DNA from 4 places in the Paenibacillus sp. FSL M7-0420 genome. Region 3 is predicted to be linked to each of the others. Evidence: riboswitches for the same ligand, from Rfam matches in the RefSeq annotation. Region 3 holds a riboswitch; each other region holds the start of a gene.

Evidence for each region. A riboswitch is a leader RNA that binds a small molecule or an ion and turns the genes downstream of it on or off. The one in region 3 is predicted to bind thiamine pyrophosphate.
Region 1: another riboswitch for thiamine pyrophosphate. It lies ahead of MKX51_RS08805 (thiamine phosphate synthase); the one in region 3 lies ahead of MKX51_RS00490 (ABC transporter substrate-binding protein).
Region 2: another riboswitch for thiamine pyrophosphate. It lies ahead of MKX51_RS12985 (ABC transporter ATP-binding protein); the one in region 3 lies ahead of MKX51_RS00490 (ABC transporter substrate-binding protein).
Region 4: another riboswitch for thiamine pyrophosphate. It lies ahead of thiC (phosphomethylpyrimidine synthase ThiC); the one in region 3 lies ahead of MKX51_RS00490 (ABC transporter substrate-binding protein).

Annotation. Positions count from the first base shown of each region.
Region 1 covers NZ_JBBOCJ010000001.1:2,089,600-2,096,789, forward strand. The annotation lists gene mdh (malate dehydrogenase) at 1-52, shown strand, start outside; gene MKX51_RS08780 (hypothetical protein) at 102-527, shown strand; gene MKX51_RS08785 (S-layer homology domain-containing protein) at 709-1,956, shown strand; gene MKX51_RS08790 (GNAT family N-acetyltransferase) at 2,034-2,561, opposite strand; gene MKX51_RS08795 (amidohydrolase family protein) at 2,579-3,742, opposite strand; gene MKX51_RS08800 (SDR family oxidoreductase) at 4,032-4,904, shown strand; TPP riboswitch at 5,053-5,155, shown strand; gene MKX51_RS08805 (thiamine phosphate synthase) at 5,284-5,952, shown strand; gene thiS (sulfur carrier protein ThiS) at 5,949-6,152, shown strand; gene MKX51_RS08815 (thiazole synthase) at 6,183-6,947, shown strand; gene thiH (2-iminoacetate synthase ThiH) at 6,976-7,190, shown strand, end outside.
Region 2 covers NZ_JBBOCJ010000001.1:3,080,081-3,087,270, forward strand. The annotation lists gene thiD (bifunctional hydroxymethylpyrimidine kinase/phosphomethylpyrimidine kinase) at 1-153, opposite strand, end outside; gene thiM (hydroxyethylthiazole kinase) at 180-986, opposite strand; gene MKX51_RS12975 (ABC transporter substrate-binding protein) at 1,005-2,084, opposite strand; gene MKX51_RS12980 (ABC transporter permease) at 2,081-2,857, opposite strand; gene MKX51_RS12985 (ABC transporter ATP-binding protein) at 2,838-3,659, opposite strand; TPP riboswitch at 3,739-3,841, opposite strand; gene MKX51_RS12990 (TetR/AcrR family transcriptional regulator) at 3,908-4,564, opposite strand; gene MKX51_RS12995 (DHA2 family efflux MFS transporter permease subunit) at 4,715-6,235, shown strand; gene MKX51_RS13000 (amino acid ABC transporter substrate-binding protein) at 6,504-7,190, shown strand, end outside.
Region 3 covers NZ_JBBOCJ010000001.1:103,527-110,716, forward strand. The annotation lists gene MKX51_RS00460 (sensor histidine kinase) at 1-996, shown strand, start outside; gene MKX51_RS00465 (response regulator transcription factor) at 993-1,595, shown strand; gene MKX51_RS00470 (hypothetical protein) at 1,633-1,764, shown strand; gene MKX51_RS00475 (ABC transporter ATP-binding protein) at 2,336-3,160, opposite strand; gene MKX51_RS00480 (ABC transporter permease) at 3,241-4,002, opposite strand; gene MKX51_RS00485 (thiamine-binding protein) at 3,999-4,292, opposite strand; gene MKX51_RS00490 (ABC transporter substrate-binding protein) at 4,344-5,420, opposite strand; TPP riboswitch at 5,570-5,680, opposite strand; gene MKX51_RS00495 (hypothetical protein) at 5,753-7,190, opposite strand, start outside.
Region 4 covers NZ_JBBOCJ010000001.1:7,450,877-7,458,066, forward strand. The annotation lists gene MKX51_RS32255 (tetratricopeptide repeat protein) at 1-1,222, shown strand, start outside; gene trxB (thioredoxin-disulfide reductase) at 1,269-2,222, shown strand; TPP riboswitch at 2,272-2,378, shown strand; gene thiC (phosphomethylpyrimidine synthase ThiC) at 2,530-4,224, shown strand; gene MKX51_RS32270 (DUF1858 domain-containing protein) at 4,393-4,620, shown strand; gene MKX51_RS32275 (DUF438 domain-containing protein) at 4,635-5,897, shown strand; gene MKX51_RS32280 (ROK family glucokinase) at 6,098-7,048, shown strand; gene rapZ (RNase adapter RapZ) at 7,094-7,190, shown strand, end outside.

The DNA.
Region 1 (7,190 bases), 2.0 Mb from region 3:
TGACCAGTCCGCTGATTCGGTCCGGGCGGTGACTTCTTCGGTAACTATGTAACCCCGGCAATCTGCCGGAGCCCCGCAAATTGAAATTGGAGGAGATTATGATGGGTCATGTTTTCTTTTTTCTGCATATGATCGGGACACTGGCACTTGGCTTCTATCTGGTGCTGCCGTTTATCTTAAGCGGGACGGCTAAGCTGTCCTCCCCGGCGAAGGAAGGCACGCTCAGTGCAATCGGCGGATTCAACCGTTTTGCCCAATACGGGCTGGTAATTCAGCTGCTGACCGGCGGCTACATGATGACTAAGGGTGAGTATTCTGTACCCTGGATGATCATTGTTACGGTGCTTCTGCTGGCTATGTTCGCGTTCGGCGGGATTATGACCAAGCCTCTGCGCCTTGCTGCGGCAGGCATGAGAGAGAACCGCGATGTCTCTGCCGAGACTGCCAAGATTCGTACCATGAGTCTGCTGCTGATGGTCTCGCTGGTCGTCATGATCTTTTTCATGGTCTACAACACAATTATCTAAATAACCTGCTGCCGGATGGGCAGTATGATAACAGCTCTGGAAGCCTCAGCCTCCAGGGCTGTTTCGCATGTCAGGATGCACATGGTTGGATATTGTTCCCAACGGCTATGTATTCCGCTACACTATGGTTAGGTGCTTGGTTCATTTGGCATCACATACATACTTAGGAGTGAGCGCAGTAATGATAGGAAGAAAATTAGTAACGGTCGGGCTGAGTCTGGGCTTGCTGCTGGGTTCAGCCGGGCATATGTCTGCGGCAGCCGATTATGAAGGACACTGGGCGCAGAAGCAGATGAGCCGCTGGCTGGAACAGGGATGGCTGAAGGGATTCGCGGACGGGTCAGTCCGGCCGGATCAGGCGATCACTAGAGCGGAATTTATCGCGTTAATCAACCAGTTGGCCGGGCTGACGGCTGAGAGCAAGGTGAAGGCTGATTTCAGCGATCTGCCTAAGACGAGCTGGGCATACGAAGAAATCTCGAAAGCGCTGGAAGTGGGCATCATCAAGGGTTACGGAGGCACGATTCGTCCGGGCGATCCCGTTATGCGCCAGGAGGCGGCGATTATGGTGAGCAGAATGATGTATTTTGAGACGGGAAGCACGGAGGTATTATCCATGTTCAGCGATAAGGATCAGATCGCAGGCTGGAGTGAAGCCGATGTCGCTGCACTGATCAATGACGGAGGAATGAAGGGGTACCCGGACGGGCGGTTTGCTCCAGAACAGGCGATGACCCGGGCCGAAGCGATTGCACTGCTGGATTACTACAATGTCACAAGCGGCGGCTTGCAGAGTGTAACTATCAGCCATTCTGAGGGGCTTGGAAGCTTTGAACCAGGAGCCATCAAATACTATAACAATGTCACTGTATCCGGCTATGATGTGCTGCTGCAGAATCTGAAGATTTTTGGAGACCTGGTCCTGGAGGAAGGAATCGGCAACGGAGAGGTGAACTTGGATAGTGTAGAAGTACTAGGCAAGGTCATCATACAGGGCAGCGGAGATCCCTCAGTGCTAAAGAACACAACCATGAACCAAGTGATTGTGCAGAAGAATAGTGGAACTGCCCGCCTGGTCACCGAAGGTACAACCTGGGTGAAGGCATTGTCGGTACAGTCCAGTGTGATTCTGGATGAGGGGGAGGGTACCGGAGAAGGGTTCACAGATATTGATCTGCCATCCGGCCTTGCAGCCGGGATCGTAGTGACGCTTAACGGCAATTTCGGAGATGTGAACATTGAAGCCAAAGGACCCGTCCTCCACCTGCAAAAAGGCTCCATACGCACGCTTAAGACCGCTGCCTCTGCAACAGGGGTTAAGATAGAGCTAGATGAAGGGACAACGGTGACGCAGGCGATTCTGAATATGTCAACAAAGGTTAGGGGTGCGGGTAAGGTTCAGGATGCAATTGTGAAGGAAGATGAATAGAATTCTGAATGAAGGGCTGCTCTCTTCTAAGGGGCGTCATGAGGAGCATTGGGATCAGCATTGCTGTCTGTATAGATCTATATCCCTTTACGCCCCAGGTACTCCCGGTCCAATATCGCATAAAAGTATTGGTCGACCCACTGGTTGTTCCAGTATATTTCTTCCCGGAATACGCCTTCGCGGGTCAGGCCTAAGCGTTCCAGTACCTTGATAGATGAGGTATTGTATTCATTGCACATAGCCACAACTCTGTGGGCCTTCCATTCTTCAAAAGCAAGCTTCAAGGCCAGCTGCGCTGCTTCAGTGCAGTAGCCTTGCCCCCGGTATTCAGGGAAAAGACTGTAGCCCAGCTCCCAGCTCTCGCGCTCTTTCACATACCAGTGTATATGCACTTCCCCTACAGGGGTTGCCTCCGGGGAGGCGAGCCGGATCACGAATTGTTTGTGCCAGTCGCTATAGATTCGTTCCGCCACAGTCTTCCGGACGGCCTCCTTGTCGGTTGGAATCATATCCTCGAAGGGCCAGAGTGAAACGCTCATTTCCAGATCTGTGATGAAATCGATATCGTCCGGGGTGACCGGAGATAAGGTTATTCTTGCATTCATTGTGCCATAGCCTCCTGCTAGTATGATTTCGATACGATCTTGCCGTCTTTCATTACCCAGCTGACCTGACGCAGGTTGCTAATATCCGCCAGCGGATCTCCCCCGACGACCAACAGATCGGCCCTCTTGCCTGTCTCAATGGTACCGAGTTCATGATCCAGATTACAGATTTTGGAACCGGATGAAGTGGCAGCCATAATAATCTGCATCGGAGAGAGGCCGGCCTGGCCTAACAGCTGGATCTCCTTCCACGGCATGCCGGCTCTGTACCACGGAAGAGCTTCTTCGATAAAATCGTCCCCCAGTCCAATCTCCCCGCCTGCCTGAATAAATCTCCGGACATTATCCAGCCCTTGTTCCAGCAGCGGCGCACCGAATTTGTCCTGGAACATCTGGAGTACGGTGAGTGTGGGGACGATACGGATGCTCCCGCTCACCATTTGCCGGATCAATTGATCGTCCAGCCGGTCGTAAATCATATGCGCAGCATCGCTGATCCCAGCATCCACCAGAATCTGAAGATTGCGCGCACTTGTAACATGAGCAGATACGTAAGTGCCCATGCTCCGGGCCTCCCGGCAGATCGCTTCGAGAATCTCCTGATTCAGCTGGGGCAGTCCGGCGGTAGCAGGATCGTAGCCGTCTTCCAGCGCTGTTTTGATGAAATGTATTCCTTGTTCCAGGACTTCACGGACCTTAAGCCGCGCCTCATCCACACTCTCTACGCCGATAGGTTCCTGACCACCGTAACCGCCTGGAGCTGTGAAGACCTTGCCAGACGTAAGAATTCTGGGAAAAGCACCGCTCTCCAGCTGCCGCGTATGTGTGACTACATCGTCAATCGATGCTGCCGTAGTCATTCCCTCATCGCGGATCGTAGTAATTCCTTCTGCAAGGCACGCGGCCAAATATTCCGTATGATATCCGTGCAGCGGCTCATTCTGTATGTACTTGAAGCTGGTATGGGCATGGGTGTGAATGAACCCCGGCAAAACGAACAGACCCTCTAGGTCGATCACTTTAGTTGCGGAGTCAGGCCCGGATCTCCCGTTAATGTCACTTTGCTGTGTTATGGTGCCGAAGCGGCCATTAACAATCTCAATGTTTGTATGATGCAGCGGCGGCCGTCCGGTTCCATCGATTACCGTTCCGTTCACCAGCAAGATGCGCTCATTTCCCATGGTGGAAGCGTCCTCTCCGTTAAGGTAGTTGTCTTTCCTCACAAAGTATAGGGCTTTCCCCCTAGCGGATATAGATAATATTCTTTTTGGAAACGTTCCTTACTTACTGACTATCGTTCTGCTATAGGTATCGTTGAATGAAGATTACTTGTTTGGGCGGCTGTCAAGTGTGGTAAGTAACATAACGTAGAGCCAAGCAGGCACACTGCCTGATGCATAAACACCAGACCTTAAGCCATGCTAACATGATTGATCAACAATACTGTGGACAGCGAAAGGAGAATGGATTATGCCAGACACTAGCAAGCAACCTGTCAAAACTTTACCACCGCAGGTGCAGGATCAGCGCCCCGGAATTGAGAGTGAGATGAACCCGCTTCCGGAGTTTGAGACACCGGCGTACAAGGCAGCAGGCAAGCTGCTGGGAAAGGCTGCGCTCATTACGGGAGGCGACAGCGGGATCGGGCGTGCGGTTGCCGTTCATTTTGCCAAGGAGGGTGCGGATGTGGTGATCTCCTACTTGAACGAGCATGAGGATGCGGAAGAGACCAAGCGCCAGGTGGAGCAGGAGGGCAGAACGTGTATTCTGATCGCCGGGGATATCGGGGACGAATGCTTCTGTCAGAGCTTGATACGTCAAACCGTTGAAGGACTCGGCAAGCTTGACATCCTGATTAACAATGCGGCGGAGCAGCATCCGCAGGATCATATTGAGGACATTACGGCGGAGCAGCTGGAGCGTACGTTCCGGACGAATATTTTCTCCATGTTCTATCTGACCAAGGCCGCTATGCCTCATCTTAAAAAAGGCGCTACGATCATTAACACCACCTCCATCACGGCGTATCGCGGCAGCCCGCAGCTGCTGGACTATTCGTCCACCAAGGGAGCCATTCTCAGCTTCACCCGGTCACTGTCGATGAATCTGGCGGATAAGGGCATCCGCGTGAATGCGGTAGCGCCCGGACCGATCTGGACCCCGCTGATCCCGTCAACCTTTGACGCTAAGAAGGTCAGTGAGTTCGGCGGCACCCAGCCGATGAAGCGCCCGGGACAGCCTGAAGAGCTGGCACCGGCGTATGTGTACCTGGCCTCGGACGATTCCTCCTATGTGAGCGGACAGGTGATGCATGTGAACGGCGGCGAGGTTGTGAACGGATAAGAAGCAGTGTAACCATACGTATTACACAATTTGCTCAGCAAATGTGGAGAAGCCAGCCGGGAGGCTGGCTTTTGTGAGACGAGATAGGTATAGCCCTAACAGAAATAATATGCTAATATACAACAAGCAAGACGAAACAACCGCATAGAACGATCACTAGGGGTGCCGCAAGGCTGAGACGGGCGTAGTTGTCCGGACCCTTTGAACCTGATCTGGTTTATACCAGCGTAGGGAAGTGGAGAACGAATAATGCAGCGGGGGTATACGGCTAATCCCGGTATTCCTGCTTCTATTCCAGACTGCTTCCTTTACGGGGAGCGGTCTTTTTTGTGTTGCGGGGTGGTGCAGAGCGGGCTTGGAGCAGACGGGAGGGGAAAGAGTGTTGTATGAGATTCATGCGGTCTCGGACGGGCGGCTGCCGCCTGAAGCGCTCGCCGAATGGGCCGTGGCGGTACATTCTATAGTGGATTATATCCACCTCCGGGAAAAAGCCATGCCCGCCCGCGAACTGCTGGCAGCGGCGCAGCAGATGCTTCAGGCCGGGGTTCCGCCTTCGAAGCTGGTCATTAATGACCGGATCGATGTTGCCCTGGCCGCCGGGGCAGGCGGTGTAGAGTTAGCCTGGCACAGTCTACCTCCAGCCGCAGCACGCGGACTTGCACCGGGCCTGCGGATCGGCAGATCGGTACACTCGCGGGAAGAGGCGGCGGAGGCTGGAAGGCAGGGAGCCGACTTCTGCCTCTACGGGCATGTGTTCCCTACGGCATGCAAGTCCGGACAGCAGGCACGCGGACTTGCGCAGCTGGCAGAGGCTGTCCGCTGGAGCCGCATCCCGCTGATTGCGCTTGGAGGGATTACCCCGGGGAATGCCGGGGCGGTGTTAGCCCAAGGGGCGGCAGGCATTGCCGTCATGTCGGGGATCTGCGGAGCCCCGGACCCGGTGGCAGCGGCCCGGGCGTACAGGGCAGCGGTTCACAGGGCAGCAGAGCTGGCTGAAACGCTGGATATGGCTCAAGCACAGGGCACAGCAGGAGGTGAACAGGCATGAATGTGACCGTTAACGGGAAGACGCAAAGGCTCGGGGAGAGCTGCCGGACACTGGAGGATCTGCTGTCCCGGCCCGAGTGGGCCGGTAAGCTGGTGATTGTCGAGCTGAACGGTGAGCTTGCCGGCAGAGAGGTTTATGGAGAGACACTGCTCAGCGAGGGGGACCGGGTGGAGCTGGTTCATTTTGTAGGCGGAGGTTAAACAAGAAGACTTATTCCAGGAGGCGTTAACATGCAAGACTCATTGATGATTGGCGGAGTGACTCTAACCAGCAGACTGTTCATTGGCACCGGAAAATACAGCCGCAACACCCTCATTCCCGAGGTGATTACGCGATCAGGCTCACAGGTCATTACCGTTGCTCTGCGCCGGGTGGACCCGGAGAGCAGTGACAATATTGTCAGCCATATTCCTTCCCATATGACCTTGCTGCCTAATACCTCCGGTGCGCGCACCGCAGAGGAAGCAGTACGGATTGCCCGGCTGGCGAGATCGGCGGGGCTGGGGAACTGGGTGAAGATTGAGGTCATCAACGACCAGAAATATCTGCTGCCGGATAATACCGAGACCATCCGGGCGACCGAGATTCTTGCAGCTGAGGGCTTCGTGGTGCTGCCGTATATGAGTCCTGACCTGTCCGCTGCCCTGCGGCTGAAGGCAGCGGGGGCTGCGGCCGTGATGCCGCTGGGAGCGCCGATCGGGTCCAACCGCGGACTGCAGACCAAGGAACTGATCCGCATTCTGATCTCCGAGACGGAGCTGCCGGTGATCGTGGATGCCGGAATCGGCAGACCGTCCGAGGCGGCTGAGGCGATGGAGATGGGGGCCGCAGCGGTGCTGCTTAATACAGCGATTGCCACCGCCTCAGATCCGCTGCTGATGGCAGAAGCCTTCCGTGACGCGGTAGCTGCAGGGCGCAAGGCTTATCTCGCTGGACTAGGGCCTGTAGAGGAGACGGCGGCAGCCTCTTCACCGTTGACCGGGTTCTTGGCCTGACAGATGGAATAGGGAGGAGAGAACGGTTATGAGCTTTTATGAGACGATGACCCGGCTGGAGCAGCTTCCTTACGGAACGCTATGGAGCCGCTATACGGCAGAGGATGTGAAGCGTGCGCTTCGTGCAGAGCGGATCGATGAAGAGGGGCTGATGGCCCTGCTGTCACCGGCAGCGGAGCCTTATCTGGAGGAGATGGCGCAGAAGGCGCACCGGTTAACGCGTACGCATTTCGGCCATGTGAT
Region 2 (7,190 bases), 3.0 Mb from region 3:
CTGGACACCTAGTGTATTCTGGGCGGTGAGTGCAGTAAGTGCAGACATGCCGTACACTCCCAGCTCCTGAAACGTCTTCAAATCCGCCTGAATCCCGGCCCCGCCGCCGCTGTCAGAGCCGGCAATGGTCAACGCTTTGCGTATGCTAGTCATCTTGTTCTCTCCTTTGGCTGTAGGGTCTAGGCTTCGGCGAGCAGCTGCAGCCGTGAGCGGCTGCTGTATTGCTCCGGGGTCACCAGCGACAATTGATTCAGGAACAAGGTCTGGAAGCTGCCGGGACCTTGGGCTTCAGCCGCCTCAGCGGCAAGCTCTGCTGCCACGCCGTAGAAGGAGAGGGCCTCAGCTGCCGCCTCAAGCACCTCCCCGCCGCTTACAGCAAGAAATGCACCCACCACAGCACTGAGCAGGCAGCCGGTTCCGGTCACCCGGGTCAGGATGGAGTGCCCGTTGCTGGCGATATAAGTGCGCTTGCCGTCTGTGATGATGTCTTCCTTGCCGGTGATAATCACGACACAGTTCAGCTTCTGCGCCGCCTTATTGGCTAGAGCAATTACATCGCCTTCGCCTGCTCCGGCATCCACGCCTTTGCTGGCCCAGCTCTCCCCGGCCACATTGGCAACCTCGGCCACATTTCCGCGCAGGGCAGTAAGCTGAAGCTCTCGGAGCAGCCCCGCCGTAACGTCCGTGCGGTAGGCGGTAGCTCCAGCTCCAACGGGATCAAGCACGAGCGGCACCTGGTGGCGGTTCGCAGCCTTGCCTGCTTCGATCATGGAAGCGATGGCAGCTTCATTAAGTGTGCCGATGTTCAGCACCACTGCCCCGGACATGGCGGCGACATCTGCTACTTCTTCGATGGCATCGGCCATGAACGGCGAGGCTCCCAGAGCCAGCAGCCCGTTCGCTGTGAAGTTAGCGACTACGATATTCGTGATATTATGCACCAGCGGGTTCGCTTGGCGTACTTTGGACAGATAAGACATATGAATTCCTCCTGTAGGTATAATTTAAAAATTAATAAAAGCATTCTTAACATCCACTTCTGCAGCCAGCAGACCGTTCTCGCTCAGCCACTGGTTCACCTTCTCCCATGAAGCGCTATCCTGATAGCCGAAGGGCTGGGAACCGGCATCCATCAGCGGCAGCAGGATCTCCAGACTGCGCTGTTCAATGGCTTCATCCAGCGGTGCGGTATCCTCCTGATGGGCAAGCAGCAGCTTCAGCGCTTCATCCGGGTGACCGGCAGTATACTGCTGGCCTTTTCTGATGGCATCCACGAATTTCTGATAAAAGCCCTGTGAATCCTGCAGTCCCTGCTCACTGGCGACCAGCACCAGCTCATAATAATCCGGGACCCCGTAATCCACGGGATTGAAGGAGCGGACCGGATGGCCTTCCTGCTCCAGAATCAGCTGCTCATGGTTGATGAACCCGCCCATAATGCCATCCACCCGTCCGGTGGAGAGAGCAGGGATCAGCTCATAGCCGACATCCACCAGCTTGAGGGAGGAAGGGTCCCCGCCGTCGCTTTTGACCATCGTGTTCAGCATGGCTTCATACAACGGGACGGAGGAATATCCGGCTTGCTTGCCGGACAGCTCTCCGGGGCGGGTAATGCCGCTGTCTGCGGCTACCATGAGATGATTCAGCGGATGACGCACCAGCGCGGCAATCGACTTGACTGGAATCTGCTCACCCCGTGCCATCAGCACCTGGGGCTGATAACTGAGTGCCAAATCCACCTTCCCCGCAGCAACAAGCTTCAGCGCATCATTGGTATCGGCCGGCATCTGAATCTCAACCTCCAGACCTTCCTCAGCGAAATAGCCTTGAGCCTCTGCCGCATACAAAAAAGAGTGAACAGCATTGGGATACCAGTCGAGCATAATCGTCAGCTTATGGGCCCCGCCTTTAGCCCCGGCCTCAGAGGTAGAGGGTACAGCAGCCGGGGGGCCAGAGGCCGCCGGACTGTTCGTATTGGCGCAGCCTGCCAGGACAGGCAGCATACAGAGCAGCAGAGCAGACAGCAGCATGGCTGGCCTTGAAATCGCATGGTGCAGATAACGGGTATAGCGGATAGTAGTCATGAATAACGTCCTCTTTTCTTCAGAATAATCTTCTCCAGCGCGGCGACTGCCAGAAACAGCAGGATACCGAGTAGGGATAATAAGACAACGGCGGCGAACATCTTGGCGCTCTGCAGATTCCCGGCCATTCTGCGGCTGAAATAGCCCAGCCCCTGGCTGCCCCCAAGCCATTCCCCAATAGTTGCACCGATCACACAGTACACAGCCGACAGCTTCAGCCCGGAGAAAAAAGAGGGTAAAGCCAGCGGAACGCCCACCTTCCCGAGAATCTGCCAGCGGTTCGCGCCATATGTCAACAGCAGCTCCCGGTAGGCGTCCGTGTTCTTGGACAACCCGTCATAGGTGCCGATGACCACCGGGAAGAAAGCGGTCAGGAAGACAACGGCGACCTTGCTCCATAGGGTGTAGCCGAACCACATGATGAACAGGGGAGAGAGGGCGATCAGCGGAACCGTCTGGCTGATAATCAGCAGCGGGTACAGCGCCTTGGCCAGCGGACGGAACAGATGCATGGCGATTCCCAGCAGGCTGCCGCAGACCACGGATAGTGCGAAGCCTGTGAGCACTTCAAGCAGTGTGGCGGGCAGATGTACCCCGAACAATAGATGGCGCTCTTCCATCAATGCCATCCACACCGCAGACGGAGCCGGAAGGATGAAGGGAGGAACCAGGCCCAGCCGGGCTACAGTCTCCCAGACTGCAAGCGTCAGCAGGGCGAGCAGGGCAGCCGGACCGTAATGCTGGAGCAATCTTCTAGGAGCGGCGGTTCTCATATAGCTTCAGCTCCAATTCCTGGCGCAGGGCGGCGAACTGCGGCTCATAATTCAGACTGTGATGACGCGGGCGGGGGATACCGGCTGGGAATTCCTGCATCCCGCTGCCGCCACTGCCCGTCATTAGATAGATTCTGTCACTGAGCAGCAGAGCCTCCTCCAGATCATGGGTGATGAACAGCACCGTCTTGTCCAGCTCTGCCCATAACTCCAACAGCCAGCGCTGCAATGAACGCTTGGTAATGGCATCAAGCGCCCCGAACGGCTCATCGAGCAGCAGCAGATCATTCCCCGCCGCCACGGTGCGGAGGACCGCCACGCGCTGGCGCATCCCGCCGGACAGCTCCTGGGGATAAGCCCCTTCGGTTCCCTCAAGGCCGAAGCGTTGCAGCAGGGTACGGATCTCGGCCACAGCGGCCGCTTTGGGACGGCTGCGCTTGAGTTCCCAAGGCAGCAGACAATTGTCCAGCACGGTGCGCCAAGGGAGGAGGAGATCCTGCTGCGGCATGTAGGCCACACTGCCCAGCCTCTTCGCTGCTGCCGCGGACTCGGCTCCGTTCAGCGTAATCCTGCCTTTGTCCGGCTCCAGCAGGCCGGCGATGATTTTGAACAAGGTGCTTTTGCCGCATCCGCTTCCGCCTACGACAGAAATGAATTCGCCGCGCTGCACATTCATGGATAGCCCTGAGAAGACGGGGGTACGGGACGAGCCCGTCCCGAAAGCATAGGATAGATTGCTAATGTTGATCATAAGACTATGTACGAAGCCTCCCCGGATTGGTATAGATACTGCGTTGAGCACAAAAAAGCCCCATTCATTCCCGGAGGAATGAATGGGGCGGAAGGTACAGTCAGCTGCGGCCCTGTGACGTGAACCACTGATACATTCTGCTCCACTTCCCTCCGCTGGTATGATCCAGATCAGGTTCAAAGGGTCCGGAGCTTAAGCTCCGTCTCAGTCGGCCGACTCCCCTAGTGAATAATGTTGCTATTGAATTGGTAATTGCTACTTAATATACCACAAATTCTTCTCTTGTAAAGAGCAGACGCTCAGCGCTTCGCCAGACCGGTCACGAATAAAGTGACGATGCCCCGGGAGATGTCCAGCTTGGAGGAATGGTGCCGCTTCTGCTCATACAGGTACAGATCGGGGCTGAGGACAGAGATTAAGGCGGTGGCCGCAAAGGCCGGATCAATGTCAATAATCTCACCGCCCGCCGCAGCGCGCTGCAGCAGCTCTGTCATCATCACCCCCAGCCGCTGAAAAAAAGGATGCTCAAACTGGGTCAGCTGCTTCTTGCCGGTGAACTCGGCTTTGATCATATTCAGCAGCTCGGCATACTGCTCAATGAAATCGGCAATCTGCTCAATGCTGCTCTGCAGCTGAGCGAGAGCCGGAGCTTCACCGGCACTGGCAGCCACCTGCTGCTCCAGCCCGGACAGGAATTGATCTGCGCTGCCCTTCAGCAGTGCAGAACAGATCTCACCCTTGTCCGTGAAGCGGCGGTACAGGGAGCCTTGTCCTATGCCTGCTCGCTTGGCAATGCTGTACATGCTGACCGCCTCAAGACCGCTCTCGGTGAACAACTGGCGGGCAGCTTCAAGAATCCGCTGTACATAAGGATCGGCGGACTCGGGCGGGGCGGATTCTATGGCTTGCGGAGCTGAGCGCGGGAGCTGCGCAGCATCGGTGTCTGGCTTTTTCATGAGAACCCCTTTCAGAAAAGAATTGACACAACGGACAATTGTCCGTAGACTATGAATTGCGCTTACGGACAGTTGTCCGTTCACTCATTATATAGAACAATCTGCCCGCAGGTCAATCTAGAACGCGGACAGCTCAGGAGGAGAAGAGACATGGATCAGACCTTGAAGCAGGAAGCCGATTTCCGGCTGTCCGGCATTCTGGTTCCGCTGCTGGCCATCATTGCAGGAGTATTTATGGTTGTACTGGACAGTACGGCGATGAACGTAGCCTTGTCCAGGCTGGTGGTGGATTTCAAGACAGATCTGCATACGCTGCAGTGGGTAGTTACCGGATATATGCTGGCCCAGGCTTCCGTTATTCCGCTGTCCGGCTGGCTGTCTGACCGGTTCGGGGCCAAGACGGTCTTCCTGACGGCGGTAGTTGTGTTCACGATAGGCTCGATTCTGTGCGCTACACCAAGCAGCGCCGAGTGGCTGATTGTTTTCCGGGTTATTCAGGGACTGGGCGGCGGCTGTGTGCTCCCTGTCGGAATGGCCTATGTATACAGACTGGCTCCTAAAAGTAAGGTTGGCGTAGTCATGGGCATTATGGGTATTCCCGTCCTGTTCGCTCCGGCTATTGGTCCGGTATTGTCGGGCTGGCTGGTTGAATACCATTCCTGGCGCTGGATCTTCCTCATTAATATTCCGATTGGCATCATCGCTGTGCTGATCGGACTGCGCAAGCTGCCGAGTGCGGCGAAGAACAGCGTGCCCGGCATGGATAAGCTAGGTATGGTTCTTGGACCGCTGGCCTTTGCTTCGCTAACCTACGGGGTCAGCCAGGGCGCGCAGAGCTGGACCTCTGAGAAGACGCTGATCGGGCTGCTGCTGGGCGCTGTGGCTCTGATCGCTTTTGTCATCGCCGAGCTGCGCTCCAACACACCGCTGCTGGAGCTGCGGATTCTGAAATCCGTAGATTTCACGACAGGAATCATCGTGCAGTGGATTGCCCAGTTCGGCTTATATGGCGCGTTATTCCTGCTCCCGCAATTTCTGCAGCAGGCCCGCGGCTTCGGCGCATTTGATACCGGTCTGACGCTGCTGCCGCAAGCGATCGCTTCCGGGCTGATGATGCCGATTGCCGGGATACTGTTCGACCGGATCGGTGTGCGCTGGCTCGTGGTCTGCGGTCTCAGTCTGGTCTCCGGCGCGTTATTCCAGTATTCGCATGTGGATCTCACCACGCAGAGCCGAGACCTGATCCTTCCGCTGATCATGTGCGGGGCCGGCATGGGCATGATGATGATGCCGATGAACACTCATCTGCTCAACAAAGCTCCAAGCCATCTGGTGAACCGGGTAACCTCGCTGACGAACTCGATGCAGCAGGTCATTACCTCGCTGGCTGTCTCGACTCTGGTTACGATTCTGACGGCAAGAACAACGGCGCGCGGCATAGAGATGCAGGAAGCGGCGGCGGCTGCCGGTAAAAGCACCGCAGGCGCTTCACAGGAAGCACTCCTGCTGGCCAAGCAGACCGTGTTGTCGCAGGGCTTCGCGGACACGTTCCACATTATGATGTTCGTTGCGCTTGGCGGTGCGGTCCTTGGACTGCTGCTGCGCCGGGGCCGCCATTCCGGAGCTGAGCGTTCTAAGGACAAGGCGGCACCGGAAATCATGCACGTATAGTAATGCACCATATAGAAGCAGAGCTTGTAACATCCATATAGCAGCGATTCTCCTTTTGCCGGAGGGTCGCTTTTTGTTATTTTCTATTCTGAATATTCTGATGCAGGAGCCGAAATTGGGGCAAGCTAAGCTATGGAAAATCAATACTATACAAATCCGATGAATATAATCGGAAAAAATCATTGACGCAGGTAACGCCTCAGTGTTACTATTCTTTTTGCCGGTAATTACGGTATCTAAAGAGAAGATATGAGAGGGGATTCATCGAATGAAAAAACTAAGTCTGACTATTATGCTGCTCCTGACCATGGTCACGGCTGCGGCTTGCGGAAACAACAATACGGACAAGGCAGCAACGGGCGGCAATACCGGAAATGAACCCACAGCAGCGGCTACAGAGGGTACAGCTTCCGGGGAGCAGAACAGCCTGGAGGCCGTCAAAGCCAGCGGCAAGCTGCGCATCGGAACTGAAGGAACCTACGCACCATTCACCTTCCATGATGCGGACGGCAAGCTGACAGGTTTCGATGTTGAGATTGCTGAGGAAGTGACCAAGCGTTTAGGTGTGAAGCCGGAGTTCATTGAGACGCAATGGGACGGGATTTTTGCCGGGATGGATGCGAAGCGCTTCGATGTGATCTTCAATGAAGTCTCTATCACTGATGAACGTAAAGTGAAATATGATTTCTCCGATCCGTATATTGTTTCCAAGGCGGTGCTGATCGTGCCGGAGGACAATCAGGATATTAAGACGTTCGCTGATCTCAAGGGTAAAAAAGCCGGCCAGTCCCTGACCAGTAACCTCGGCAAAATCGCCACAGACAACGGTGCCGAGATCGTATCCACCGAAGGCTTCAACCAGGCGATTGATCTGCTGACCTCCGGCCGGATCGATGCCACCGTGAATGACGGCTTGTCCTTCCTCGACCTGAAGAAGCAGAAGCCGGATATCAAG
Region 3 (7,190 bases):
TACCGTCAGCTCTACTGGACGGAGGGCAAGCCCTACTCGGCCTGGCTGGGACTGCAAATGTTGATTATTGTGGTGTTATTTATAGGGTATAGCCCCTTCAACTTATATATGGCTTTCTTCACCAGCAACTTCATCGGCTGGTATACCGATTCACGCAACTTTGGGCGGGCCTTGACGATATTTACGGCGATGCTGGCCTCGATGTTCCTGCTGTCCCTGGTACAGTATCAGAGCATGGACATTCTGTTCATGCTGCCTTTTCTGATGATGATGCTGGTGACTCCCTTCGGCATCCGCTCGATTAACCGGCGGCGGGTGCTGGAGAAGGAGCTGGACCAGGCCAATGAGCGGATCAAGGAAATGGTCAAGCGCGAGGAGCGGGTACGGATCGCCCGTGATCTGCACGATACGATGGGACACACGCTGTCGCTGATTACGCTGAAGAGCCAGCTTGTCGAGCGGCTGGTCGTCAAGAATCCCGAGCGGGCGCAGGCGGAGGCCCGTGAGATCCAGCGGACCTCGCGAGCCGCGCTGCGCCAGGTACGGGAGCTGGTCTCGGAGATGCGAGCGGTCTCAGTCGCCGAAGAGCTGGCCGAGGCGGCGGAGATGCTGCGCAGTGCGGAGATCGCGCTAGAGGTAGAGGGAGATGCGGCACTGCCGGGCGTGTCCGGTCTGACGCAGAGTATTCTCAGCCTGTGCATCAAAGAGGGAATCACCAATATCGTCAAGCATAGCCGTGCGGACCAGTGCCGGATTAGCATCGTAATGACACCCGGGGAGGTACAGATTACACTGGAGGATAACGGCATAGGGGTAGATGCCAGCGGTTCGGAGGGGACGGAGCGCCGGGACGGCAACGGCATGAAGGGGATGGGCGAGCGGCTGGCCCTGATTGACGGCTCGCTGACGCTTGCTCCAAGGCCCGGCGGGGGAACCATGCTGAGAGTGGTCACACCAAGAGTAGTTAAGGATGGAAAGGATGGGGAAACGGCATGATCAGGATCATAATTGCCGAGGATCAGCGGCTGCTGCGCGGTGCGATGGCATCGCTGCTTGATCTGGAGGAGGATATTGAGGTGGCGGGCGAAGCCGGGGACGGGGCGGAGGCGCTGGCCCTGATCGAACGTGTCCAGCCGGATGTGTGTCTGATGGATATTGAGATGCCGCTGATGAGCGGCCTGGAGGTGGCTGAGATACTGAAATCGCGGGGCTGCGCCACCCGGATTATTATCCTGACCACCTTCGCCCGTCCCGGCTATTTCGAGCGCGGGGTGAAGGCCGGAATCCAGGGATATCTGCTGAAGGATGAGCCGGTGGATAAGCTGGCGGATGCCATCCGCCGTGTGATGGCCGGGGGGCGCGAGGTCTCGCCTGAGCTGGTGTTCGGCAGCCTGCGCGAAGAGAACCCGCTCTCGGACCGGGAGCGGGAGATTCTGAAGCTGGCCGCCGCGGGCCGCAGCGCAGGAGAGATCGCCGCGGCGCTCCACCTCTCCTATGGCACGGTTCGCAACTACATCTCGGAGATCCTCAGCAAGCTTGCGGTCAAGACCCGGATCGAAGCCGTGCGGCTGGCGGAGGACAAGGGCTGGATGTAGGACGGGCGGGTAAGTGAAGGTAAGTGAGGGTAGTGCCATGAGTGCAAGTAGTGTAGTGAGTGCAGTAAGTGAAGTAGTGCAACAAGGAGCCGGTGAGTATACTGGGTGCGAGATGTATGTATGGATGATGGATGGTCAGATGGGTGTGCGGATGAGCGGGTTTGAGTAGTGGCGGGGCCTAAGGGGTACCAGTACATGCGGTATACTTAATTGCACTCCATACAACTAAATCGTCTGATAGATCATTAATGATCCCTATAGCTGCATTTCGTACAACTAACCTGCTTTTTATAGCTTGATATCACTTATTCGGGCAGATTTAGTTGTACAGACTACAGTTATAGGAGACGAGCGATCCTTTTTACTGTTTTTAATTGCACAGACTACAACTACACGGGTGAAGTGGTTCGCAACTTACATTACACCACCTGAGTTTGTTCTAGCCCATTGTATTTTCTACAACAGATGCTCCCTAAATATGCCGCGAATTTGAATCTAATGCACTTCGTACAGCAGAAATCTGCGAAAGTGGTGCTTTGCGGCAAATAAACAAAAATCTGCTGTACGAAATACAGCAGAAGTTAATTTAGACTGGAATATAGCAGATTCTATTGCAGTAAATACAATCAGGAAGAGTTATGCCGCTACTGACAAGGCAGTGCCGAGTCACGAAGACTGTTGTTAGGCACAGCGAGGAGCTCGATCGTTAATGCAATTTCACCTTCGCAGCAGCTTGCCCCTTAGCTCTGGCTCTTCGCCTGCTCCTCGCGCATCCACTCTGAGAGCTGGCGCCGCATCCGGAGGAACTCCGGCGAATCGGCGATCTCTTCGCGGCGCGGGCGCGGGAACGGGACCTCCACGGTGTGGAGGACGGAGCCGGGACGCCCGGAGAAGACGTAGATGCGGGTGGAGAGCAGCAGCGCCTCTTCGATGTTATGGGTGATGAACAGCACGGAGCGGCGGTTCTCCTCCCACAGCTCCAGCAGCCAGCGCTGCATCTGCTCGCGGGTCAGCGCGTCGAGCGCGCTGAACGGCTCATCGAGCAGCATCAGCTCCTGCGGCGCGAGCATGGCCCGCAGGAAGGCGGCCCGCTGCTGCATGCCGCCGGACAGCATGTGCGGGTAGGCCCGCTCGAAGCCGCCGAGGCCGATCTTCGCCAGCCAGTGGCGCGCAGCCTCGCGGGCCTCCCGCTGCGGGGCGCCTTGCAGCTCGCCGCCAAGCAGGACGTTATCCAGTGTGCTGCGCCACGGGAACAGCGCGGGCTGCTGCGGCATATAGCTGATCTTGCCGCGCTGCCCGGTCACCGGGATGCCGTTCATGCTCACCGTTCCGGTATCCGGCAGCGTAAGGCCGCCGATGATATGGAACAGCGTGCTTTTCCCGCAGCCGGACGGGCCGACAATGGAGACGAATTCCTGCGGCTCCACGGTCAGGGACACCTGATCCAGCACCTGCGTCTCCCGGCGGCGGTGCTGGAACGACTTGCTGATGCTGCTGACTTCGAGCGCAGGCGGCACACTCCGTGTACCCAGGCGTCCATCGACGTCCGCTTTCTCCAGTTCAATCCTCGTAAGCTCAGACACTTCGTCCAGCCTCCTTCAGTTCATTATGGTTACTTCCGTTTTGGATGATCCTTTCGTATACGTTAAGCTTCCTTGCGCGGCTTCCAGCGCACCAGCCATCTCTCCAGCAGGGCAATGAGCGCGAATAATACGAGACTCAGCAGCACGATAATGGCGATGGCCACGAACATCCGGTCCGCCCGGTAAGAGGCCTTCTGCAGCAGCATATAGTAGCCGATCCCTTTGTCGGCACCGATCCATTCGGCCACCACTGCGCCCATCACCGCATAGGTGGCGGAGATTTTGAGCCCGGAGAACAGGGAGGGCAAGGAGCCGGGAAGCTCCAGCCGGGTGAAGATCTGCCACTTGCCCGCACCGGCCATCTTCATATAATTCATCATCACCCGGTCGCTTTGGGCCATTCCGCCCATGGCTGCAACAGCTACGGGGAAGAAGCAGACGAGGGTGATCAGGATGATTTTGGGCAGCAGGCCGAAGCCGAACCAGATAATCAGCAGCGGGGCCAGCGCAATGGAGGGCACATTCTGGCTGAGGATCAGCAGCGGATAGATCGCCCGCTTGACCCAGGGCAGCAGATGCAGCAGCAAGGCGGTGAGCAGGCCGATGCCTGTGCCGACCGGGAAGCCGATCAGGGTCAGCCGCAGCGTGGCGGCGGTGTGCTCCCAGATCCCGGAGGCGTTGTTCTTCGATTCACGCGCGATATCCGCGGGGCTGGGCAACTGGTAAGCCGGGATGTCGAACAGCATGACCGATAGCTGCCATATCCCGACAAAAAAGAGGACCGCCACAAAGGGCGGCCACACTAGCTTCCAGGTGCTTCTCACGGCCGGTATTTCTCCGTCAGCTTCTCCATGCTGATGCCGCCCGGATTATGGGCGATCTTGATCTGTGAGATGACACTAGGACTGCCGGAAGCGATCAGCGCCTCATGCATGTCGCGCACAATATCCAGCAGCTCGGACAGCTCGCCTTCCATCGTGGTCTCCAGCGGATTCACCTGATGCTTCACGCCTGACTTTTGAATGACCTCTATAGCCTTGTCCACGTAAGGGATGGAATCCTCGTTGTTCGGTGTCTTGGGAATTACCTGAATGCTGAGCAGTGTGTTAGCCATGATCAATCATTCCTTTCAAGTTAGGTATAAGATTCCCGTCATGCGGGCTCATTATGATTCCGGCAAAAATTCATTCGTAAACGTACTCTCCGCATCCAGCGGCTTATCCAGCAGCTTCAGGCCGTACATCCAGTCGGCGTAATTCTTCCAGATCTCAAGCTTCTGCTCACCCCAGCGCGGGGCGTCGTCCTTGTATTTCGGGCTAAGCCATTTCTGGCTGGCCAGCACCAGCTTGGGGTCCAGATCAGGGACAGCATCGGACAAGACCGTCGCGGCTTCTTCCGGGTGGTCGATGGCGTACTGATAGCCTTTTGACGTAGCCTTAAGGAAGGCCTTCACCACTTCAGGGTGCTCGGCGATCTCCTTCTCGCTGGTGGTCAGCACCGGAGTGTAGTAATCCAGCTGCGGAGCGTAATCCTTCAGATACAGCATATCCAGCGGCTCCCCGCGCAGCTCCGCTTCCACGCCGGTCCAGGCATAGAAGATCCAGGCGAAGTCAATATCCCGCTTCACGGCTGTAAAAAAGTCCGCTTCGCCGATATTCACCAGCTTCACCTTGGAGACATCCCCGCCTTCGGGGTCCATGATGGCTTTCATGGCAGCCTGCTCCGCAGGGGAGCCCCAGCCTCCGTACGTTTTGCCTTCGAAATCCTTCGGCGTCTTAATATTGCGGTCCTTCGGAGCCGCGAACCCGGAGGTATTATGCTGAATGATTGCAGCAATCGATACCAGCGGCACATCCTGCAGACGGGCCAGGGTCAGCGCCTCCTGGGCGCTGATGCCGAACTGGGCTTCACCAGAAGTGACCATTGTGTCGGAACCGGCAGCGCCCGGCTGTACAATCTGCACATCAAGACCTTCCTCCGCGTAATAGCCCAGCTCCTTGGCAGCATACAGGCCGGTATGATTCGTGTTCGGCGTCCAGTCCAGGGCAATCTTGACCGGGGTCAGCGCCTTAGGTGCATCCGTGGGTGCGGCTGCGGTTGCATCAGGTGCAGCTGTGCTGTTACCGGCAGCAGGTGCGCTGGCCCCCGCATTGCCGCTGTTGTTCCCGCCGCCACATCCCGCGACCGCGAGAACCAGCATAGAGCTGATCAGCAGCATTCCTGTTGTTTTTTTGACTCCCATTTCTCTTTTTCTCTCCTTCCAGCAACCCCTGGTCTTCAGAGCTTACAGAAACCCTATTCCTGTACATCCTTAGAATCAAAAAAGCGTCCCGAAGATCGGGACGCCAGTGACTTGCGTGAGGGGATTTCAGCTTCAGTACCGCTCAAGGCACTGTGCTGAATGAAGATTCCTACGCTGGCATTATCCAGATCAGGTGTAAGGGTCAGTATCTTGTGGGATACAATCTCAGCCGGCCAATTCCAGCACCCCTGGTTCTATAAAGTTCACGGGTATTGCTATGTTCTTACGGTGTATTATAGACGGCAGTCCTGCCGTTGTCCACCCTTTGTGTCTTAATCCCTCGTATAATGCCGCTTCTTGCGGCGGCTGCGGATGCCGTTCCAGATCTCTCTCAGCGTTAAGCCGACACTGACGGTGATCCCGGAGAAGGTCAGGAACAGAGCCAGATACTCGAACGCGGAATACTCCAGCATTTTACTCCAGTCGATCTGGCCCTTCAGATCCTCGATGACCTGATTCATCCCGTATATCCCGCTGATGACCGTGAATACCGTGAGCACCATCAGGAGTGTATCCCGCCGTTTGGCCTGGAATTTGTCCTGGTACTGGAACAGGTCATTCAGGGTCATTTTCACCTCATCGAACAAGGCATCATTGCCATACACCTTACGCAGCTGAAAAAAAATCTCCCGCCCCTGCGACTGCGAGATCAGCTCCAGAAAATAGAATTTGGCCGAGAATTTGTTGATCAGGAAGATCAGATTCTCGATCTCGTCGTTGTCGTGGTTGATACGCAGCCGGGAGTGGAGGTTGGCGAGCTTCAGCAGCACGATTTTATGAAAAATACTCAGCAGCATTCCGTAATAATACTCGCCGTACATCTGGCTGATCAGCTGGGCGGCAATCTCCGGCTTCGCCCGGCTCACGCAGCAGAAGGTCTGCTCATTGGTCATATAGTAGGTGTCCGGCCCCCAGCGGCTATAGCAATGCTCCCGGGTATACTGCTTGATATAGTCTGGATCACTTGCGCTCATATAGGGGGTGCCGTCGATGCTCAGACCGTCCACTTGGGAGGCCCGGTAGAGCAGCTCGACACTGATCTCTTCCTCATCCTCCGGGAGATTAACGCCGTAGAAGGCCTGCACCAGCATCCGTTCATCGACGAAGAAGGGCAGGGTCTCGAAATAATTGCCATTCGTCTCTGCAGGATCGAGATACGGCTCCAGCCCGGCTGCCAGATGCCTGAACACGAAGTCCTCTACCCGGGCAAAAGACTTCTTATGACAATGGATGAAGGTATGCTCATCCTGAACGCTTACATCCTCCAGGTTGCGGAACCGGTCGGCGAATTCGAGCACCATGCTGAAGGGGAGATTCTCCTCCTCAATAGCCACTCTTACCGTCAGGAAGCCCAGCTCGAACGGGCAGAGGAACACATCGGTCGACAGCACGCGGAAGGGAATCGTCTGGAAGGGCATTTGCAGCCCGCACAGCAGATCATTAGCCCGGGAAAAGCGGCGGAAGGAATCCCTGTCCTTCTCACGCGGAAACAAGACATGAGCGGCAAACGGAAGATAGCTGCGCTCCATTTTCTCATGGGATACACAGTGATTCTCTCCGTAATAGGCATGCTCCAGTTCTTTGTTCTCCAGAAAAAAACGCGTAAATCCATCCTCCTGAAGACTCTCAATCAGCTCTTGATCGACTTCCGCCTTAATCGAAAAGGGGAAAATGAATTGCAGCAAGGCGGTATGCAGAGTGGGCTCGGAA
Region 4 (7,190 bases), 7.3 Mb from region 3:
CGAGATTCTTATCCATGTTCTGGAGAAAATCGACCCCGCTATGACGGAATGCCATTTCTACATGGCTAATAACTTCGCCAATATGGAAAGCTTTGAAGAGGCGGAGCGTTCGCTGGTCACTTATTTGGAAGAGGATGCTAACGGCGAGTTCATGACCGAATCCGAAGAACTGATGGAGCTGCTGCAATATGAGCTGAACCGGCCTGCTCCGCTGGTGCGTATCCGCAGCCGTGAGGGAGTCGTAGAGCATGATCGGGCGCGGAGTCTGCTGGAGGAGGGTAAGTTCCCTCAGGCTGTAGAACTGCTGGAGGAGATCACTGCGGGCACCCCGGATTTTTTGGCTGCGCATAATAATCTGGCACTGGCTCATTTCTATATGGGCCGGTTCGCCAAGGCGAAGGAATGTCTGAATGAGGTGCTGAAGCAAGACCCCGGCAATCTGCACGCTCTGTGCAATATGGCCATCTTCCTGCAGTATGCAGGAGATAAGGAACAGCTTGCGACGCTGCTGGGTATGCTTGAAGCAACGGTGCCGTTCCATCAGGAGCATGTATTCAAAATGGCTACAACCATGGGTATCCTGGGCCGGCACGCTGCCGCTTACAGCCATTTCCGCCGTCTGCTGAAGGACGAGGAGGTCGCCGGAGACGCCGGGCTGTATCATTACTGTGCCGCGGCGGCAAGCAATAGCGGAAGACATGATGAGGCACTGCGCTGCTGGAGACAGGCAGCCAAGCTGGACCCTGCTTCCGCTGTCCCGGCGTTCTTCCTGTCCCAGCTCCAGCAGGCCCGGGCAGAAGGACAGCCTATGCCTGCAGTCAGCTATAACTATCAGCTTCCCTTCCAGGAGCAGCTGAAGCAGTGGAAGGGCAATACGGGCAGATTCACTGAAGAAGTGCGGAATAATCCGCTGCTGCGCGCCTCGTTCTTCTGGGCGCTGCGCTACGGCGATTCCGCTACGAAGCTTCAGGTGACCGAGGCTCTCCGCTGGATTGAGGACGAGGAGATGTCCGAGGTACTGCGCGGAGTTCTGGAGCAGGAGCCGCTGAAGGAGGACCGCCTGCAGGAGGCGGCATTGTTCAGCCTTCAGCGGCTGATCGGGGAGAACCTGAATGAAGCCGGCGGCTCGCCCGGCGAAGAGCAGGAGCCTGCGGCTGCTCCCGGACCCAAGGGGATGCTGCCCGGAACCGGCGGCTTATCGCCGTCCACTACCCGTATTTGAAGCAATTGCTGTTGTAAGAACACCTACTTGTAAGGAGGCCAATGTAATGTACAAAACGATTGTAATCGGAACAGGCCCGGCCGGGCTGACTGCCGCGATTTATCTGGCGCGTGCGAACCTGAGCCCGCTGGTCATTGAAGGCTTGCAGCCGGGTGGACAACTGACAACGACGACAGAAGTGGAGAACTTTCCAGGCTTCCCTGAAGGGATTCTGGGTCCGGACCTGATGGACAATATGCGCAAGCAGGCGGAACGCTTCGGCGCTGAATTCAAGAACGGCTGGGTGGAGTCGGTGGACTTCTCACAGCGCCCGTTCAAGGTGACCGTGGACGGGATGGGTGTACTGGAAGCAGAATCAGTTATTATTTCAACCGGGGCCTCTGCAAGATATCTGGGCATCCCGGGCGAGCAGGAGAATGTGGGACGCGGGGTCAGCACCTGTGCGACCTGTGACGGCTTCTTTTTCCGTAATAAAAAGATTGTCGTCGTCGGCGGCGGAGACTCCGCCATGGAGGAAGCCAGCTTCCTGACCCGCTTTGCGTCCAGCGTAACGCTGGTTCACCGCCGTCCCGAGCTGCGGGCCTCGAAGATCATGCAGGACCGGGCGCGTGACAACAGTAAGGTAACCTGGGCCTTGAACCGCACACCGGTTGAAGTAACGGTAGGAGAGACCGGAGTGAAGGGCCTTACGGTGCTTAATAATGAGACAGGTCTGACAGAGCTGGTAGAAGCAGACGGCGTGTTCGTAGCGATTGGACACACACCGAACACAGCCTTCTTGGGCGGGCAAATCAACACGGATGCTAATGGCTATATCGTGGTGAACCCGGGTACCACCGAGACCAACATCCCAGGCGTATTCGCCTGCGGCGATGTGCAGGATACGCGTTACCGTCAAGCGATATCGGCAGCAGGGACCGGCTGTATGGCCGCCATGGATGCCGAGAAGTTCCTGGAAGGCACGATGGTGCACGACTGGAGCGAATCGCTGGACAAATAACGGGTTTACAACAATTACCCAAACTGGTAAAATGCATTTAATTAGATAAGATACCCACTAGGGGAGCCTGAATAGGCTGAGACGGGAAAATTGAATTTCCGGACCCTTGAACCTGATCTGGATCATACCAGCGTAGGAAAGTGGAGTCGGACCTTTTTTGAATACAGTCTTATTTGGCTGTTCCTTTAATAAAGCCGCTCCAGGTGGAGCGGCTTTTTGACTTGCAGGAATCTATAGATTCTTCAGCTCAATCTGCTGCGTGACCTCTTATCTGATGAGTGTACAGAGCGAAGAGGAGGAGATTGAAATGACAGGAATGCTCAAGAACGAAGAGGTGAATCTTTCCGGATTCCCCGCGAGCCGTAAAGTGTATGTGGAGGGCTCACGCCCGGATATCCGGGTTCCGATGCGGGAGATCAGCCTCAGCAGAACCGAAGGCGTTGCCGGGGAAGAGGACAATGCTCCGCTGCGGGTCTATGACACAAGCGGTATGTACACGGATGCTGCGGAGGAGACGGACATTCGGAGGGGACTGCCGCCGCACCGTTCATGCTGGATTGAGGAACGCGGCGATTCGGAGGAATACACCGGAAGAGCCGTCCGGCCGGAGGATAACGGAATCCGCAGAGAAGGGGCTGCCGCAGAAGCTCATCCAGGACTGTGCAGGAATCCCCGGCGGGCCTATGCAGGCGGCAATGTGACTCAGCTGTATTATGCAAGGCAAGGGATCATAACACCGGAAATGGAATATATTGCGATCCGTGAGAATATCCGGCCGGAGTTCGTAAGGGATGAGGTGGCCGCTGGCCGCGCCATCATTCCGGCCAATATCAATCACCCGGAGAGTGAGCCGATGATTATCGGCCGTAACTTCCTCGTGAAGATCAATGCGAATATCGGAAATTCTGCGGTCACTTCTTCTATTGAAGAAGAGGTGGAGAAGATGCGGTGGGCAACCCGCTGGGGGGCAGATACCATCATGGATCTCTCCACCGGCTCTAAGATCCATACCACCCGGGAGTGGATAATCCGCAATTCTCCTGTGCCGGTCGGGACAGTGCCCTTATACCAGGCGCTGGAGAAGGTGAACGGCATAGCCGAGGACTTAACCTGGGAGCTCTACCGTGACACGCTGATTGAGCAGGCGGAGCAGGGAGTGGATTACTTCACCATTCATGCCGGGGTACTGCGGCGCTATATTCCGCTGACTGCCCGGAGAATGACCGGCATCGTATCCCGGGGCGGATCGATTATGGCCGCCTGGTGCCTGGCTCATCAGCAGGAGAACTTCCTGTACACACACTTCGAGGATATATGTGAGATTATGAAGACGTATGATGTGGCCTTCTCGCTGGGGGATGGCCTGCGTCCCGGCTCTATCGCCGATGCCAATGATGAAGCTCAGTTCGCCGAGCTGGAGACACTGGGAGAACTGACGCTACTAGCCTGGAAGCACGATGTTCAGGTCATGGTCGAAGGTCCGGGCCATGTGCCGCTGCACAAGATTAAGGAGAATATGGACAAGCAGCTTGAGATCTGCCACGAAGCCCCTTTCTATACCCTCGGCCCGCTGACTACGGATATTGCACCCGGTTATGATCACATCACTTCGGCCATCGGGGCAGCGATAATCGGGGGGCTCGGGACGGCGATGCTGTGTTACGTTACACCTAAGGAGCATTTAGGCCTGCCTGACAAGAATGATGTGCGCGAAGGCGTCATTACCTATAAAATCGCTGCACATGCCGCAGACCTCGCCAAGGGACATCCGGGGGCGCAGGACCGGGATGATGCGCTGTCCAAGGCGCGGTTCGAGTTCCGCTGGCGCGACCAGTTCCATCTCTCCCTCGACCCGGAACGGGCGCTCGCGTATCATGACGAGACCCTTCCGGCAGAGGGGGCGAAGCAGGCGCATTTCTGTTCGATGTGCGGTCCTAAATTCTGCAGCATGCGGATTTCGCATGATATCCGTAATTCTCATAGATGGAGCAAATCACTGTAATTTAGCTGCTAATATAGCGGAATCGCAACATTCTTAGGCTATCCCCCAAGCTGAAAGGCTTGCGGGGATAGTCTTTTTATAGTTAGTGATTACAATCACAATTCACCTCTGTGACCTATGCTAAGCTGTTGCTTGAGAAGAGTTCTCATTAGTGAGGTGTGCAAAAGGATGAGCAAAGCGTTGAAGCTGGATGAATCGGTCTTTGAGCTGGTAACCAGGCACCCGGAAGTGGTGGAGATCATGGTGGAGCTGGGATTCCGTGATATTGCGAAGCCTGGAATGCTGCAGACCGCAGGACGGTTCATGACCCTGTCTAAAGGAATGAAGTTAAAGAAAATAGAGCTGGAAACCGTTCGGCTGGCCTTTTGGCAGCATGGTTTCGAGATTATAGAATAGAAGGAGAGATTGCGATGAGCGAACTGATTAATAACCGCGAGGTCGATGTGCCGGAACAGACACGCCGCCAGGCTATGCTGAGAGAGATCATCAAGGAGCTGCATGCGGGCAAAAGCGTGGAGGAGGTTAAGGCGCGATTTGAAGAGGCGGTAGGCGATGTTACGGTGGAGGAAATCTCCGCCATGGAGCACTCCCTGATGACCGAGGAAGGCATTCCGGTAGAGGAAGTACAGCGCCTCTGCTCTGTGCATACGGCGATTTTCAAAGGCTCGATTGAACAGATTCACCGTTCTTCTAAGCCCGAGGAGCAGCCCGGTCATCCCGTGCATACGTTCAAGCTGGAGAACCGCGAGATCGAGCGTCTGGTCAACTTCCGGCTGGAGCTGCATGCAGATAAGTTCAAGAAGAACGCCAGCGAGGAGATTATTTTCAAGCTGCTGGAGGACCTTAGTCTGCTGCTGGATCTCGACAAGCACTACAGCCGTAAGGAGAATCTGCTGTTCCCTTACCTGGAGAAGTACGGCATATACGGTCCTACGAAGGTAATGTGGGGAGTGGATGACGGAATCCGCAATATGATCAAGGAAGCCAAGAAGGCGCTTAGCGCCTATAACGGGGACAGCGGGCAGATTACAGCCGCACTGGAGGAGATCATTAAGGAAGTCAATGAGATGATCTTCAAGGAAGAGAATATTCTGCTCCCGATGGCGCTGGATAAGCTGACTGAGGATGAGTGGGTCCGGATCGCCCGCGAAAGCGATGAAATCGGCTTCTGCCTGACTGCGCCCGACCAGGAATGGATACCGGAACGTGCAGCGGAGCCTGAGGGTGCTGATGTTCCAGCGGAAGAAGGGGAAGGCCTGTCCCCGCAGGGCTTCATCCGGTTCGAGACCGGACTGCTGTCGCTCCACCAGCTCGAGACGCTGATGAATCATCTGCCGGTGGACCTCACCTTTATCGATGAGAACGATGTTGTCCGCTACTTCTCGCATGGCAAGGAAAGGATCTTCGCCCGGACGAAGGCCGTTATCGGCCGCACCGTACAGAACTGCCATCCGCCGCAAAGCGTGCATGTTGTCGAGAAGCTGCTCGCTGATTTTAAGGCGGGAGTGAAGGATGCCGAGGATTTCTGGATTAACATCAAGGATAAATTCATCTATATCCGTTATTTCGCTGTACGGGATGCAGACGGCCGTTATATGGGGACGCTGGAATTCACCCAGAATATTGCACCGATCCGTGCCCTGGAGGGCCAGAAGCGAATTTTGTCCGAATAGCATTAAGGCATCTGGCACCCTACAATAGAAGAGAATGAACGGACTTTCTTGCCTGCCTGGTGAGAAAGTCTTTTTGTTAACAATAAGAACTGAAGCCCATTGCCCCGGGTGTATCGCCTTTCCTTGACCGCAGGGGAGGCTTCTATTATAGTGGGTACGTAGGATTAACTATTTTAGCATAGAAAAAGGTGGCTTGTAACATGTCTGAACATATCTACGTTGGCGTGGATTTAGGTGGTACCACGATTAAGGTTGGAATCTGTAATGCCGAGGGAAGCCTGCTGCACACTTACGAAGGTCCGACAGGGACTGCGGATGGCGTCGATGCTGTCATCGATAATATCGAGAAGTATGTACGCCAGATTGTGGAGGACTCTCCGTACTCCTGGGACCAGCTGGCTGGTGTGGGTGCGGGACTGGCCGGATTTACGAATATTCGTGAAGGTATCATCATCCTTGCGCCCAACATAGGATTTAGAGATGTGCCGATCCGCTCCATTCTGGAGGGTCGTCTGAACAAGCCAGTCAAAATAGACAATGATGCCAACGTGGCTGCACTGGGCGAAGCCTGGAGCGGTGCAGGGCGCGGCATAGAGAATTGTGTCTGCTATACGCTCGGTACGGGTGTCGGCGGCGGTATTATTATTAATGGTAAGGTGTATCAGGGCTTTGCCGGTCTGGCCGGCGAGCTTGGACATATCTCCGTGGTCCCCGATCTGGAAGCGATCCAGTGCGGCTGCGGGAACATGGGCTGTTTGGAAACCGTTTCCTCAGCGACAGGCATTATCCGCATGGCGAACGATGCTGTAGCACGCGGGGACCGGACCTCCTTGTCCACCGTTGAAAAAATCGCTGCGAAGGAAGTATTCGATGCCGCCAAGGCAGGCGATGAGGCTGCGCTGCGGATTGTGAACCGGGCGGCCTTCTACCTGGGTAAATCGATGGCCTCCGTTGCAGCGGTTCTGAACCCTGAAGTATTCATCGTCGGCGGCGGAGTCTCCAAGGCAGGCGATATTCTGTTCGATGAAGTCCGCCGGGTATTCGCCAAGCTGGCGCCTGCCCCTCTGCAGACCGGTGTTACGATTGTACCTGCAGCGCTTGGCAATGACGCCGGTATTATTGGTGCGGCAGGTCTGCTGCTGCGTTCTTAAAAGACCGGAATTATTCATATACTAATCATAGGGAGGGATGCTGTAATGACCGACCTCGAGCAAACCCTGCCCGCCCATGCCACCCTGATTATCATTACAGGCATGTCGGGTGCGGGCAAGACGATTGCCGTGCAGAGCCTGG